DNA from 4 places in the Serratia sp. TSA_198.1 genome. Region 4 is predicted to be linked to each of the others. Evidence: predicted binding sites of a transcription regulator. Region 4 holds the regulator's gene; each other region holds the start of a gene.
What was found. Region 4 encodes PurR, which represses purine synthesis genes. Its sites were predicted from a motif close to CANGCAAACGTTTGCNTG; they were not measured.

Region 1 (3,118 bases), on a different contig from region 4:
CAGACCGCCCATTTGCTGGTGCACGATCGCTTTCAGCATGCCTTTGTAAGCCACGCGGCCTTCGATACCTTCCGGCACCAGTTTGTCGGCGGCGTTATCGGTTTGGAAGTAACGGTCGGAAGAGCCTTTGGACATGGCGCCCAGCGAGCCCATACCACGGTAGGATTTGAACGAACGGCCCTGGTACAGCTCGATTTCGCCCGGCGATTCTTCGGTGCCCGCCAGCATGGAGCCGACCATTACGCAAGATGCGCCGGCCGCGATGGCTTTGGCGATGTCGCCGGAGAAGCGGATGCCGCCGTCGGCGATAACCGGGATGCCGGTGCCTTCCAGCGCTTCAACCGCGTCGGCGATAGCAGTGATCTGCGGTACGCCAACGCCGGTCACGATACGGGTGGTACAGATGGAGCCAGGGCCGATACCCACTTTCACCGCGCTGACGCCGGCGTCAGCCAGCGCTTTGGCGCCGGAGGCCGTAGCGACGTTGCCGCCAACGATCTGCAGATCCGGGTATTTGGCGCGGGTTTCGCGAATGCGCTGCAATACGCCTTCGGAATGGCCGTGAGAGGAGTCGATCAGGAGTACGTCAACGCCTGCAGCGACCAGCGCGTCAACGCGCTCTTCGTTGCCGGCACCGGCGCCAACCGCAGCACCAACGCGCAGGCGGCCATGCTCATCCTTACAGGCGTTTGGCTTGCGCTCCGCCTTCTGGAAGTCTTTTACGGTGATCATGCCCAGCAGATGGAAGTTGTCGTCCACCACCAGCGCTTTCTCAACGCGTTTTTCGTGCATTCTTTGCAGCACGACTTCACGCGCTTCACCCTCTTTCACCGTGACCAGGCGCTCTTTCGGCGTCATCACGGCGGTAACAGGCTGGTTCAGATCGGTCACGAAGCGCACGTCACGGCCGGTGATGATACCGACCAGTTCGTTCTCTTCGGTCACTACCGGGTAGCCGGCAAAGCCGTTACGCGCGGTCAGTTCTTTCACTTCTTTCAGCGTGGTGGAGGGGGTTACGGCTTGCGGGTCGGTCACTACGCCGCTTTCATGTTTTTTCACGCGGCGGACTTCTTCAGCCTGACGCTCGATAGACATGTTTTTGTGAATGAAGCCCAGGCCGCCTTCCTGCGCCAGCGCAATGGCCAGGCCGGCTTCGGTTACGGTATCCATGGCTGCGGACAGCATAGGGATATTCAGGCGGATAGTTTTGGTCAATTGGGTGCCGAGCTCAGCGGTATTAGGCAGAACCGTAGAGTGAGCTGGAACCAGGAGAACGTCGTCAAACGTTAGTGCTTCTTTCGCGATACGTAGCATGGGCAATATCTCACCAGAGTGGGCTGTGAAAAAGATAAAATATTGCCGCGGCATTATACAGAGCGTAATCGGTTGCCTCCAGCACTTTCTCACAAAAACTCTTGATTACCTTTTTCAGCCCTGTAGTATCGACCAATTAAGTGGTTGTTTTGGAATTTGATCTGGGTCACATGTCGCTACCTGTCTCGCCGTCTATTTTTACCGTAAGCCGCCTGAATCAGACGGTTCGACAGCTGCTGGAAATGGAAATGGGCCAGATTTGGCTCTCCGCCGAGATCTCCAACTTCTCTCAACCGGCTTCCGGCCACTGGTATTTCACGCTGAAAGACGACCGCGCGCAGGTGCGTTGTGCGATGTTCCGCAACAGCAACCGCCGCACCACCTTCCGCCCGCAAAACGGCCAGCAAGTGTTGGTTCGCGCCAGCATCACGCTGTATGAACCGCGCGGCGACTATCAGCTGATTGCCGAAAGCATGCAACCCGCCGGCGACGGCCTGCTGCAACAGCAATTCGATCAACTGAAACAGCGTCTGAGCGCCGAAGGCCTGTTCGACCAACAGTTCAAACAACCGCTGCCCAGCCCGGCCAAACGCGTCGGGGTGATCACCTCCGCCAGCGGCGCGGCGCTGCACGATGTGCTGCAGGTGCTGCAACGGCGCGATCCTTCGCTGCCCATCGTTATCTACCCGACCTCGGTACAGGGCGCGGAAGCGCCATTGCAGATCGTGCGCGCCATCGAAACGGCCAACCGCCGCGACGAATGCGACGTGCTGATCGTCGGCCGTGGCGGCGGCTCGCTGGAAGACCTGTGGAGTTTTAACGACGAACGCGTAGCGCGGGCGATATTCGCCAGCCGCATTCCGATCGTCAGCGCCGTCGGCCATGAAACCGACGTCACTATTGCCGATTTTGTCGCCGACCTGCGTGCGCCAACCCCTTCCGCCGCCGCCGAACTGGTCAGCCGCAATCAGCTGGAGCTGCTGCGTCAGTTGCAATCCCAGCAGCAGCGGATGGAAATGGCGATGGATTACTATCTGGCCCAGCGTCAGCAGCAGTTCACCCGCATCAACCACCGTTTGCAACAGCAGCATCCGCACCTGCGCCTGGCGCGCCAGCAAACGCTGTTGTTCAAGCTGCAACGCCGGTTGGAAGACGGCATGCAAAACCAGCTGCGCCTGTCTTCACGCCGCAGCGATCGGGTGCAACAGCGTTTAGCGCAGGTACAGCCGCAGGCGCGCATTCATCGCTATCAGCAACGCGTGCAGCAACAGGAATACCGTTTGCAGCAGGCGCTGGAGCGCCAACTCAATGCTTACCGCCAGCGTTTCGGCGTGGCCTGTAGCCAGCTCGAAGCGGTCAGCCCGTTGGCGACGCTGGCGCGCGGCTACAGCGTGACGCAAACCCCGCGCGGCGAAGTGCTGAAAACCACCAAACAGGCCCAGGTCGGCGAACTGCTGAAAACCCGCCTGCAGGATGGCTGGGTGGAAAGCGAAGTGAAAACCATCACTGTGGCCAAGAAGCCGCGCAAAAAACGCGCGGCTAACGCGGCTGAATAGCTGTTTCCGTTACTTCAGCGTAAAACTCTCGCCCGGCTCATCGTTGATCCACAGTTCCCGCGTTTCTCCGGCAGGCAGGCTGACCGTCAGCGTTCGCCATGCCGGTTTGAACTGCCCTTCGGTGGTGACGTTCAGCATGACGCGCCGATTATCGCTGTACATCTCCCAGCGCAGCCACAGCGCGTTGCCCTGCTGCCAGCCATAACTTTCCCCGTCGTCTTCGAACAACAGCCCAGAAGCGCTGCCAC
Region 2 (3,118 bases), on a different contig from region 4:
ACCCGTTCAGCGCCGGCAATCTGCTGTTCCTGCGCTATACCCCGGATACGCTATTGGTGAACAACCGCTTTAATATTCTCGAGCCACAGCTCGACGTACGCCACGTATTGCCGGTCGGTGAACTCGATGTGGTGCTGACGCCACTGGTCGCCTTTGACAGCGCAGGCCAGCGTTTGGGGATGGGCGGCGGGTTCTACGATCGCACCCTGCAAAACTGGCAGCTTACGGGCCTCTACCCGATAGGGTTGGCGCATGACTGTCAGCAGGTGGAAAAGGTCCCTGTGGAGCATTGGGATATCCCGTTACCGGAAATCATCACCCCGTCGCAGAATTGGGTGTGGCGGGAGCAGGAATAGAAAAAGGCCGGATTTATCCGGCCTTTTCGTTAACGCGCAAACACTCAGAACAACAGACGGGCGCGAATGGTACCGGCAATCGCCTTCATGCGCTGCAATGCGGCGTCGGCACGTTCGGTTTCCGCTTCGATATCGATAACCACGTAGCCGATTTCCGGACCGGTTTGCAGGTACTGCGCAGCGATGTTCACCCCTTCTTCCGCGAAGATCTGGTTAATCTGCGTCAGCACGCCAGGGCGGTTCTCGTGAATGTGCAGCAGGCGGCTGGCGTTCGGGCCATGCGCTGGCAGCGACACTTCCGGGAAGTTAACCGCCGACAGGGTCGAACCGTTGTCGGAGTATTTCGCCAGCTTGCCCGCCACTTCGTCGCCGATATTCTCCTGTGCTTCCTGAGTGGAGCCGCCGATATGCGGAGTCAGGATCACGTTGTCGAACTCGCACAGCGGCGAGTTGAACGGCTCGCTGTTGGTCGCAGGCTCTTCCGGGAAGACGTCGATCGCCGCACCGGCCAAATGTTTGCTGGCCAGTACATTGCACAGCGCAGGGATATCCACCACGGTGCCGCGCGAGGCGTTGATCAGAATCGAACCCGGCTTCATCAGCGCCAGCTCTTCTGCACCCATCATGTTCTTGGTCGACAGGGTTTCCGGCACGTGCAGCGTCACCACGTCGCTCATATTGAGCAAATCGGACAGATGCCTTACCTGCTGGGCATTACCCAACGGCAGCTTGTTCTCGATGTCGTAGAAAAATACCTTCATGCCCAGGCCTTCGGCCAGGATACCCAACTGGGTGCCGATATGGCCGTAGCCGATAATCCCCAGTCTCTTGCCGCGCGCTTCGAACGAGCCGACGGCCAGTTTCTGCCACTCGCCACGGTGTGCCTTGGCGTTGGCGGAAGGAATGCCGCGCAGCATCAGCAACAGCTCGCCCAGCACCATTTCGGCTACGGATCGGGTATTGGAGAAAGGCGCGTTAAACACCGGAATGCCGCGTTTGGTCGCCGCTTTCAGATCAACCTGGTTAGTGCCGATACAGAAACAACCCACCGCCACCAGTTTTTCTGCGGCAGCGAAAACTTCTTCGGACAGATGCGTACGCGATCGGATGCCGACGAAGTGAGCATCGCGGATGGATGCCTTAAGCGCTTCGGTGTCTAACGCACCTTTGTGATATTCAATGTTGGTATACCCGGCCGCAAGCAGATTATCTACCGTGCTCTGATGAACCCCTTCCACCAACAGGAATTTAATCCTGTCTTTCTCCAATGATACTTTTGCCATTTACCCGACCCTATATTCAGACTTCAGAAGCGGCTGTTATGAAACAGCACGCATCCAACATAACAAAAATAACGCGGGCGGCAATACAAACGATTGCCTGCCCGTCAGTACAAGGCTCAGCGTTGTTGCCGGTTTTTGGCAGAAAATGCCAAAGGGAAAGAAATAGACAGAAGCTTTGTGGAGCCAAGGCTCACAATGTGACATATGTCACCAAATTTGGCGCTTTTAATAAAAGATATTTTAGCCAGTGAATTATGCGGTCGGGCAGGATCCAAGACCGCATACAAGATAAAGGCGCACTCTACGCGCCTCCGTAGCATGGGGTTTATTCAACCACCTTCACGCCGTCAGGCGTACCGACCAGCGCCACATCCGCGCCACGATTGGCGAACAGGCCGACGGTCACCACCCCGGCGATGCCGTTGATTTTGTTTTCCAGCGCAATGGCATCCATGATGCTCAGGTTATGCACATCGAGGATCACGTTGCCGTTGTCGGTCAGCACGTTCTGACGGTATTCCGGCAGGCCGCCCAGCTTCACCAGCTCACGCGCCACATAAGATCGCGCCATCGGGATCACTTCCACCGGCAACGGGAACTTGCCCAGCACGTCCACCTGTTTGCTGGAGTCGACGATACAGATAAACTTGCGCGCGATGGCGGCAATGATTTTTTCACGCGTCAACGCCGCGCCGCCGCCTTTGATCATCTGCATCTGGCGGTTGATTTCATCCGCGCCGTCGACGTAAATATCCAGCGAATCCACTTCGTTGCTGTCGAACACGTGGATGCCCAGGCTTTTCAGCTTGGCGGTAGAGGCGTCGGAGCTGGACACCGCCCCTTCGATCTGGTGCTTGATGGAGCCGAGTGCGTCAATAAAGTGGGCGGCGGTAGAGCCGGTGCCCACCCCAACGATGGTGCCCGGGGTAACGTAATCCAGCGCTGCCCAGCCAACCGCTTTTTTCAGTTCATCCTGCGTCATGATATGTCCATTGCCTCTGTACGAAAACGTGTGCGTATTATAGGGTAAATCGCTATTTTTCACTCCGGCAGGATCACACTTCTTCACCCTAAGCCGCATTTTTAGGCGCGCCGCAGCAAAATAGCTCCGTGATTTTTCCACCTGTAAAACGCCAGAAATGTGGCATAGTGCCAGTATCAATCTAATTTAAGGGATATCTTTCCGATGAAACGCCCAGACTATCGAACGCTGCAAGCGCTGGACGCGGTGATCCGTGAGCGCGGCTTTGAGCGCGCCGCGCAGAAACTTTGCATCACCCAATCGGCGGTATCCCAGCGCATTAAACAGCTGGAAAATCTGTTCGGCCAGCCGCTGCTGGTGCGCACCGTACCGCCGCGGCCGACCGAGCAGGGCCAGAAATTGCTGGCGCTGTTGCACCAGGTGGAACTGCTGGAAGAGGAGTGGCTGGGTAACGACACCGGCGCCGATACGCCGCTGCTATTGTCGCTGGCGGTCAA
Region 3 (3,118 bases), on a different contig from region 4:
TGCGATTGCGGGTTCCGGCGGCCGCATGGGGCGCCAATTGATCCAGGCGGTACATCAGGCGCAGGGCGTGGTGTTGGGGGCTGCGGTGTCGCGTCCGGGTTCAAGTCTGATCGGCACCGATGCCGGCGAACTGGCGGGCGTGGGCACGCTGGGCGTGACCGTCAGCGACAGCCTGGAAAAGGTGGTCGATGACTTCGATATTCTGATCGACTTCACCCGCCCGGAAAGCACGCTGGCGTACCTGGCTTTCTGCGTCGAACATCGCAAGGCGATGGTGATCGGCACCACCGGTTTTGACGATGCGGGCAAAGAGGCCATCCGCGCCGCCGCGCAGCAGATTGGCATCGTGTTCGCCGCCAACTTCAGCGTGGGCGTCAACCTGGTGCTGAAACTGTTGGAAAAAGCCGCTCAGGTGATGGGCGACTACACCGACATTGAAATTATTGAAGCGCACCACCGCCATAAAGTGGATGCCCCTTCGGGCACAGCGTTGGCGATGGGCGAGGCGATTGCCGGCGCGCTGGGGCGTGACCTGAAAGAATGCGCCGTCTACGCGCGTGAAGGTTATACCGGCGAACGCGATCCCAAGAGCATAGGCTTCGCCACCATCCGTGCCGGCGATATCGTCGGGGAGCATACCGCCATGTTTGCCGACATCGGTGAGCGGGTGGAAATCACCCATAAAGCCTCCAGTCGCATGACTTTTGCCGCTGGCGCGGTTCGGGCGGCATCTTGGTTGCATAGCCACGATAAAGGTCTGTTTGATATGCGGGACGTGCTCGGATTGGACCAGTTATAATCTATTTGAATACCATCGTGATGTGGTTGTATTGATCATAAAGCTATGATTAACGGACAATAATTTTATTGTCCTTTTTTTTAACATTAAAAATGAATGCTTTATCCATTTTTTATTGCTTGATTATTATTTCTTGTTGTTTTCTTGCGTTTTATGGCGAGTAATTTCCCTGATAGATACTTTTCACCCGATAACAGACCTTTGGAAAGGTGATTTTTTGTCATTCTTCCTCGCAACCGTTTACCCACCCGAGTTTAGCTGTGTTTTTATGGCTGCTGACCCTATTAAACGTTGAGAAGTGCAAAAATAAGAGAAAAAATGGCGCTTTGGGTAGACAAGTGGAGCACTCATCATTAAAATGCGCCCAATTTGCCAAAAATTGGCCTTGAGGGCGGTTTTTGCATTGATTTAGATCGCGATATCTGAATTAATATGCAGATATTGTGATTGATTATTCCTCGGAGGGTGTTTTGATTAAGTCAGCGCTATTGGTTCTGGAAGACGGAACCCAATTCCACGGTCGGGCCATCGGGGCAGAGGGTACGGCAGTGGGGGAAGTGGTCTTCAATACGTCGATGACCGGCTATCAAGAAATCCTCACTGATCCTTCCTACTCTCGCCAGATCGTTACTCTTACTTATCCTCATATCGGCAATGTCGGCACCAATGCTTCCGACGAAGAATCCTCCGCGGTACACGCCCAAGGCCTTGTCATTCGTGATCTCCCTTTGATTGCCAGCAACTACCGCAGCGAAGAAGGCCTGTCAGAATATCTGAAGCGTCATAACATCGTGGCGATTGCCGATATCGATACCCGCAAGCTGACCCGCCTGTTGCGCGAAAAAGGCGCACAGAACGGCTGCATCATCGCCGCCGATTCACCGGACGCCGCGCTGGCGCTGGCCAAGGCGCAGGGTTTCCCGGGCTTGAAAGGCATGGACCTGGCGAAAGAAGTGACCACCAAAGAAGCTTACAGCTGGCAGCAGGGTAGCTGGACGCTTGAAGGCGACCTGCCGGAAGCCAAGCCGGCCTCCGAGCTGCCGTTCCACGTGGTGGCTTACGACTACGGCGCCAAGCGCAACATTCTGCGCATGTTGGTGGATCGCGGTTGCCGCCTGACGGTAGTGCCGGCGCAGACCCCGGCAGATGAAGTATTGAAGATGAATCCGGACGGCATTTTCCTGTCCAACGGCCCGGGCGACCCGGAGCCTTGCGATTACGCCATCACCGCCATCAAACAGTTCCTGGAAACCGACATTCCGGTGTTCGGCATCTGCCTCGGCCACCAGTTGCTGGCGCTGGCCAGCGGTGCGAAAACCGTGAAGATGAAGCTGGGCCACCACGGCGGTAACCACCCGGTGAAAGATCTGGATAACGACTGCGTGATGATCACTGCACAGAACCACGGGTTTGCGGTTGACGAAAATAACCTGCCGGCCGAACTGCGCGTAACGCACAAATCACTGTTTGACCACACGGTGCAGGGCATTCACCGCACCGACAAAGCGGCGTTCAGCTTCCAGGGCCACCCGGAAGCCAGCCCAGGCCCGCACGACGCCGCGCCGCTGTTCGACCACTTTATCGAACTGATCGAGACTTACCGTTCTAACGCCAAATAATCAGGAGCAGTAAAAAAATGCCAAAACGTACAGACATAAAAAGCATCCTGATCCTCGGCGCTGGCCCGATTGTCATCGGCCAGGCGTGTGAGTTCGACTATTCGGGTGCCCAGGCGTGTAAAGCGCTGCGCGAAGAGGGTTACCGGGTCATTCTGGTGAACTCCAACCCGGCCACCATCATGACCGACCCGGAAATGGCCGATGCGACCTACATCGAGCCGATCCACTGGGAAGTGGTGCGTAAAATCATCGAAAAAGAGCGCCCGGATGCGGTATTGCCGACCATGGGGGGCCAGACCGCGCTGAACTGTGCGCTGGAGCTGGAGCGTCAGGGCGTGCTGGCCGAGTTCGGCGTGACCATGATTGGCGCCACGGCCGACGCTATCGATAAAGCCGAAGACCGCCGCCGTTTCGACGTGGCGATGAAGAAAATCGGCCTGGATACTGCGCGTTCCGGCATCGCGCATAATATGGAAGAAGCGCTGGCGGTTGCCGCTGACGTTGGCTTCCCGTGCATCATCCGCCCTTCCTTTACCATGGGCGGCACCGGTGGCGGCATCGCTTATAACCGCGAAGAGTTCGAAGAGATCTGCGAGCGCGGCCTGGATCTGTCGCCAACCAAAGAGCTGTTGATCGACGAATCGCTGATCGGCTGGAAAGAGTACGAGATGGAGGTGGTGCGCGATAAGAACGATAACTG
Region 4 (3,118 bases):
CCGCCAAAAACAGCCAAGGTTTCCAAAGCCAAAACAGAAAAAACCGCTAAAAAGATCGTCAGCGCAAAATCGAAACACCAAACCCAGAAAATAGCCAAAATCAAAGTGACCCCACCGAAAAAGGGTTACAAAAAAGGTTATGGTCGCCACCGGGAACCCGGCATGGCCACCGCCAAATTGGCTCGCGACGAAAAACCGCTGAAACTCAGCCCGGCGCACAAAAAGCGCTATCAGCACGCCAAGCAAACCGCAATGGCCAAGCTGATGGATCAAATGGGCAAACCTTATCGCTGGGGCGGCACTTCGCCAAGAACCGGTTTTGACTGTAGCGGACTGATTTATTACGCCTATAAAGACGTAGTGAAAATCAAGATGCCGCGTACTGCCAACGAGATGTACCACCTGCGCGACGCGGCGCCGATCAAGAAAAACGAGCTGGAAAGCGGTGACCTGGTGTTCTTCCGCATCAACAACCGTGGCGTGGCCGATCACGTCGGCGTCTATCTGGGCAACGGCAAATTCATTCAGTCACCGCGTACCGGTGAGGAAATCCGTATCAGCCAGTTGGACAACGACTACTGGCAAAACCACTACATTGGCGCCCGCCGTGTGGTAACACCGAAAACCATTCGATAATCGCCTCCGCGGCTGGTCCCCCCAGCCGCACGCCTCACCGCCTACCGCAAGCGTTCTGATCTTAGGCCTTTTAGTCGCTCTCAGACCGCGGTTTCGCGAAGCCGCATGGAAAACATCCGGGTGTGGGTGAACGGGGCACTTGTGGAAAAATCTGACGTAGCGGTGGGAAAATGCGGACAGGCGCAGTGAACTGCGCCTGTGTGACAACCAGGGATCAGTTCAACGCCGCGGTGAAGCTAAAAGCAATAATAACGGCCAGCGCGCACACAGTGGTGAACAGTGACATTTTCAGATCGGTATCCATTACAACTCCTTTTCAGACGGGTTATCCCAAGGATAAAAGGCACACAATTAATGCGTCAAACCATTTTCCCACAGTTAGACAATAAAATCTTGTTATCATTTCCCGGTTTATAATACTGATTACCTCTTCCACTTTGGCTCAATATGGGACAAAATTCGCAGTTCACAACTGCGTACCGGCAAAAATGCCCCTCCTGACCAAACGCTGACGACTTCAATACACTAAAAACTCAGCTTCGCTTATTTGGAAGAAGGATCTACGCAGGCAAACGATTAACATCACACTTACATGCTGCAACATGTGAGTTCAGGAGTCATTCTTTACATGGCAACGATTAAAGATGTGGCCAAACGCGCTGGCGTTTCCACCACCACCGTTTCGCACGTCATCAATAAGACTCGTTTCGTCGCCGAAGAGACTAAAGCGGCCGTCGCGGCCGCGATCAAAGAGCTGCACTATTCTCCCAGCGCCGTGGCGCGCAGCCTGAAAGTCAATCACACCAAATCTATCGGTCTGCTGGCTACCTCCAGCGAAGCGCCCTATTTCGCCGAAGTGATCGAGGCGGTGGAAAACAGCTGCTACAGCAAAGGCTATACGCTGATCCTGTGTAACTCGCACAATAACCTGGACAAGCAACGCGCTTATCTGGCGATGCTGGCGCAAAAACGCGTCGATGGCCTGCTGGTGATGTGCTCTGAATACCCGGATCAATTGCTGGGGATGCTGGAAGATTACCGTAACATCCCGATGGTGGTCATGGACTGGGGCGCAGCACGCGGTGATTTTACCGATACTATTATCGACAACGCCTTCGAAGGCGGTTATCTGGCCGGCCGCTATCTGATCGAGCGTGGCCACCGTGAGATTGGCGCCATTCCGGGCCAATTAGCGCGCAATACCGGCGGCGGCCGCCATCAGGGCTTTTTAAAAGCCATGGAAGAAGCCAATATCGAGGTGCGCGACGAGTGGATTGTACAAGGTGACTTCGAACCGGAATCCGGCTACAAAGCCATGCACCAGATATTATCGCAGAAACAGCGCCCAACGGCGGTATTCTGCGGCGGCGACATTATGGCAATGGGCGCTATTTGCGCCGCTGATGAGCTGGGGTTGCGCGTACCGCAGGATATTTCCGTTATTGGTTACGATAATGTGCGCAACGCCCGCTATTTCACGCCGGCACTGACGACCATCCATCAGCCCAAAGAGCGTTTGGGCGAGATGGCGTTCACCATGCTGCTGGATCGCATCATCAGCAAGCGTGAAGAGTCGCAAGTCATTGAGGTACATCCGAAGCTGGTTGAACGCCGCTCGGTCGCCGACGGTCCCTTCATCGATTACCGCCGCTAGTCGCCAACGCCGGGAGCCAAAGCGGCTTCCGGCGTCACTTCGCTTAACCATTCCTGATTCAAGGTTTCACTGTCCCCCAGGTAATCCAGCAGCCAGGCCATCGCCGGCGATGGGGTATTCTGCTGCCAGGTCAGGCAGCATGGGCTGGCGGGAAATGGCTGTTGCAGTTGCAGCGCCACCAATTCACCACGCTGTACCAACGGCAATACCTGATGCGCAGGCATCATGCCGACGCACAATCCGGCGCACAGGCAATCCACCGCAGAGGCCCAATCCGGCACCACCAGCCGCCGTTGATTGTCCAGCGTCCAGGTGACCCGCTTGGGCAAATTGCGTGACGTATCCTCCAGACACAGCGAAGGGAAAGGCCGGAGCTGATCATCGTTTAGCAGGCCATCCAACCCCGCCAAGGGATGCTGGGGGCTGGCGACACACAACCAACGCATGTCGCCCATGTCGCGAAAGGCGAAACCACCGCCAACCGGCACCGCCCGCGTAGCGCCGATCGCCATATCGGCGCGGCCATCCACCAGCGCATCCCATACGCCGTTAAACACTTCGGGTTGGACCAACAGCTCCACATCGGGGAATTGACGGTAAAAATCCAGCACCAGCTGACGGCAGCGCTGCGGTTTGACGATGATATCCACCGCAATTTTTAATTGGCCACGCCAACCATTGGCCACCTGCTGGCACTGCCTGCGAGTGTCGAGCATTTTTTTGATGACACCGCGCGCTTCCTGAATAAACAGCGTGCCAGCCAGCGTCAGTTCTACATCGCGATGACGCCGTTCAAATAGCGGTACCGCCAACCATTGTTCTAGTTGC

Region 1: a site for PurR is predicted at 1,376-1,393, ahead of guaB (IMP dehydrogenase). Genes of this name have one in related genera too.
Region 2: a site for PurR is predicted at 1,722-1,739, ahead of serA (phosphoglycerate dehydrogenase). Genes of this name have one in related genera too.
Region 3: a site for PurR is predicted at 1,029-1,046, ahead of carA (glutamine-hydrolyzing carbamoyl-phosphate synthase small subunit). Genes of this name have one in related genera too.

Annotation. Positions count from the first base shown of each region.
Region 1 covers NZ_JBQZFP010000006.1:153,163-156,280, reverse strand. The annotation lists gene guaB (IMP dehydrogenase) at 1-1,314, opposite strand, end outside; gene xseA (exodeoxyribonuclease VII large subunit) at 1,485-2,870, shown strand; gene ACUTSW_RS20900 (glycoside hydrolase family 31 protein) at 2,880-3,118, opposite strand, start outside.
Region 2 covers NZ_JBQZFP010000002.1:182,540-185,657, forward strand. The annotation lists gene ACUTSW_RS12245 (5-formyltetrahydrofolate cyclo-ligase) at 1-356, shown strand, start outside; gene serA (phosphoglycerate dehydrogenase) at 401-1,639, opposite strand; gene rpiA (ribose-5-phosphate isomerase RpiA) at 1,965-2,621, opposite strand; gene ACUTSW_RS12260 (LysR family transcriptional regulator ArgP) at 2,826-3,118, shown strand, end outside.
Region 3 covers NZ_JBQZFP010000003.1:195,448-198,565, reverse strand. The annotation lists gene dapB (4-hydroxy-tetrahydrodipicolinate reductase) at 1-799, shown strand, start outside; gene carA (glutamine-hydrolyzing carbamoyl-phosphate synthase small subunit) at 1,270-2,418, shown strand; gene carB (carbamoyl-phosphate synthase large subunit) at 2,436-3,118, shown strand, end outside.
Region 4 covers NZ_JBQZFP010000001.1:1,059,619-1,062,736, forward strand. The annotation lists gene ACUTSW_RS04935 (C40 family peptidase) at 1-636, shown strand, start outside; gene cydH (cytochrome bd-I oxidase subunit CydH) at 851-940, opposite strand; gene purR (HTH-type transcriptional repressor PurR) at 1,265-2,290, shown strand; gene punR (DNA-binding transcriptional activator PunR) at 2,287-3,118, opposite strand, start outside.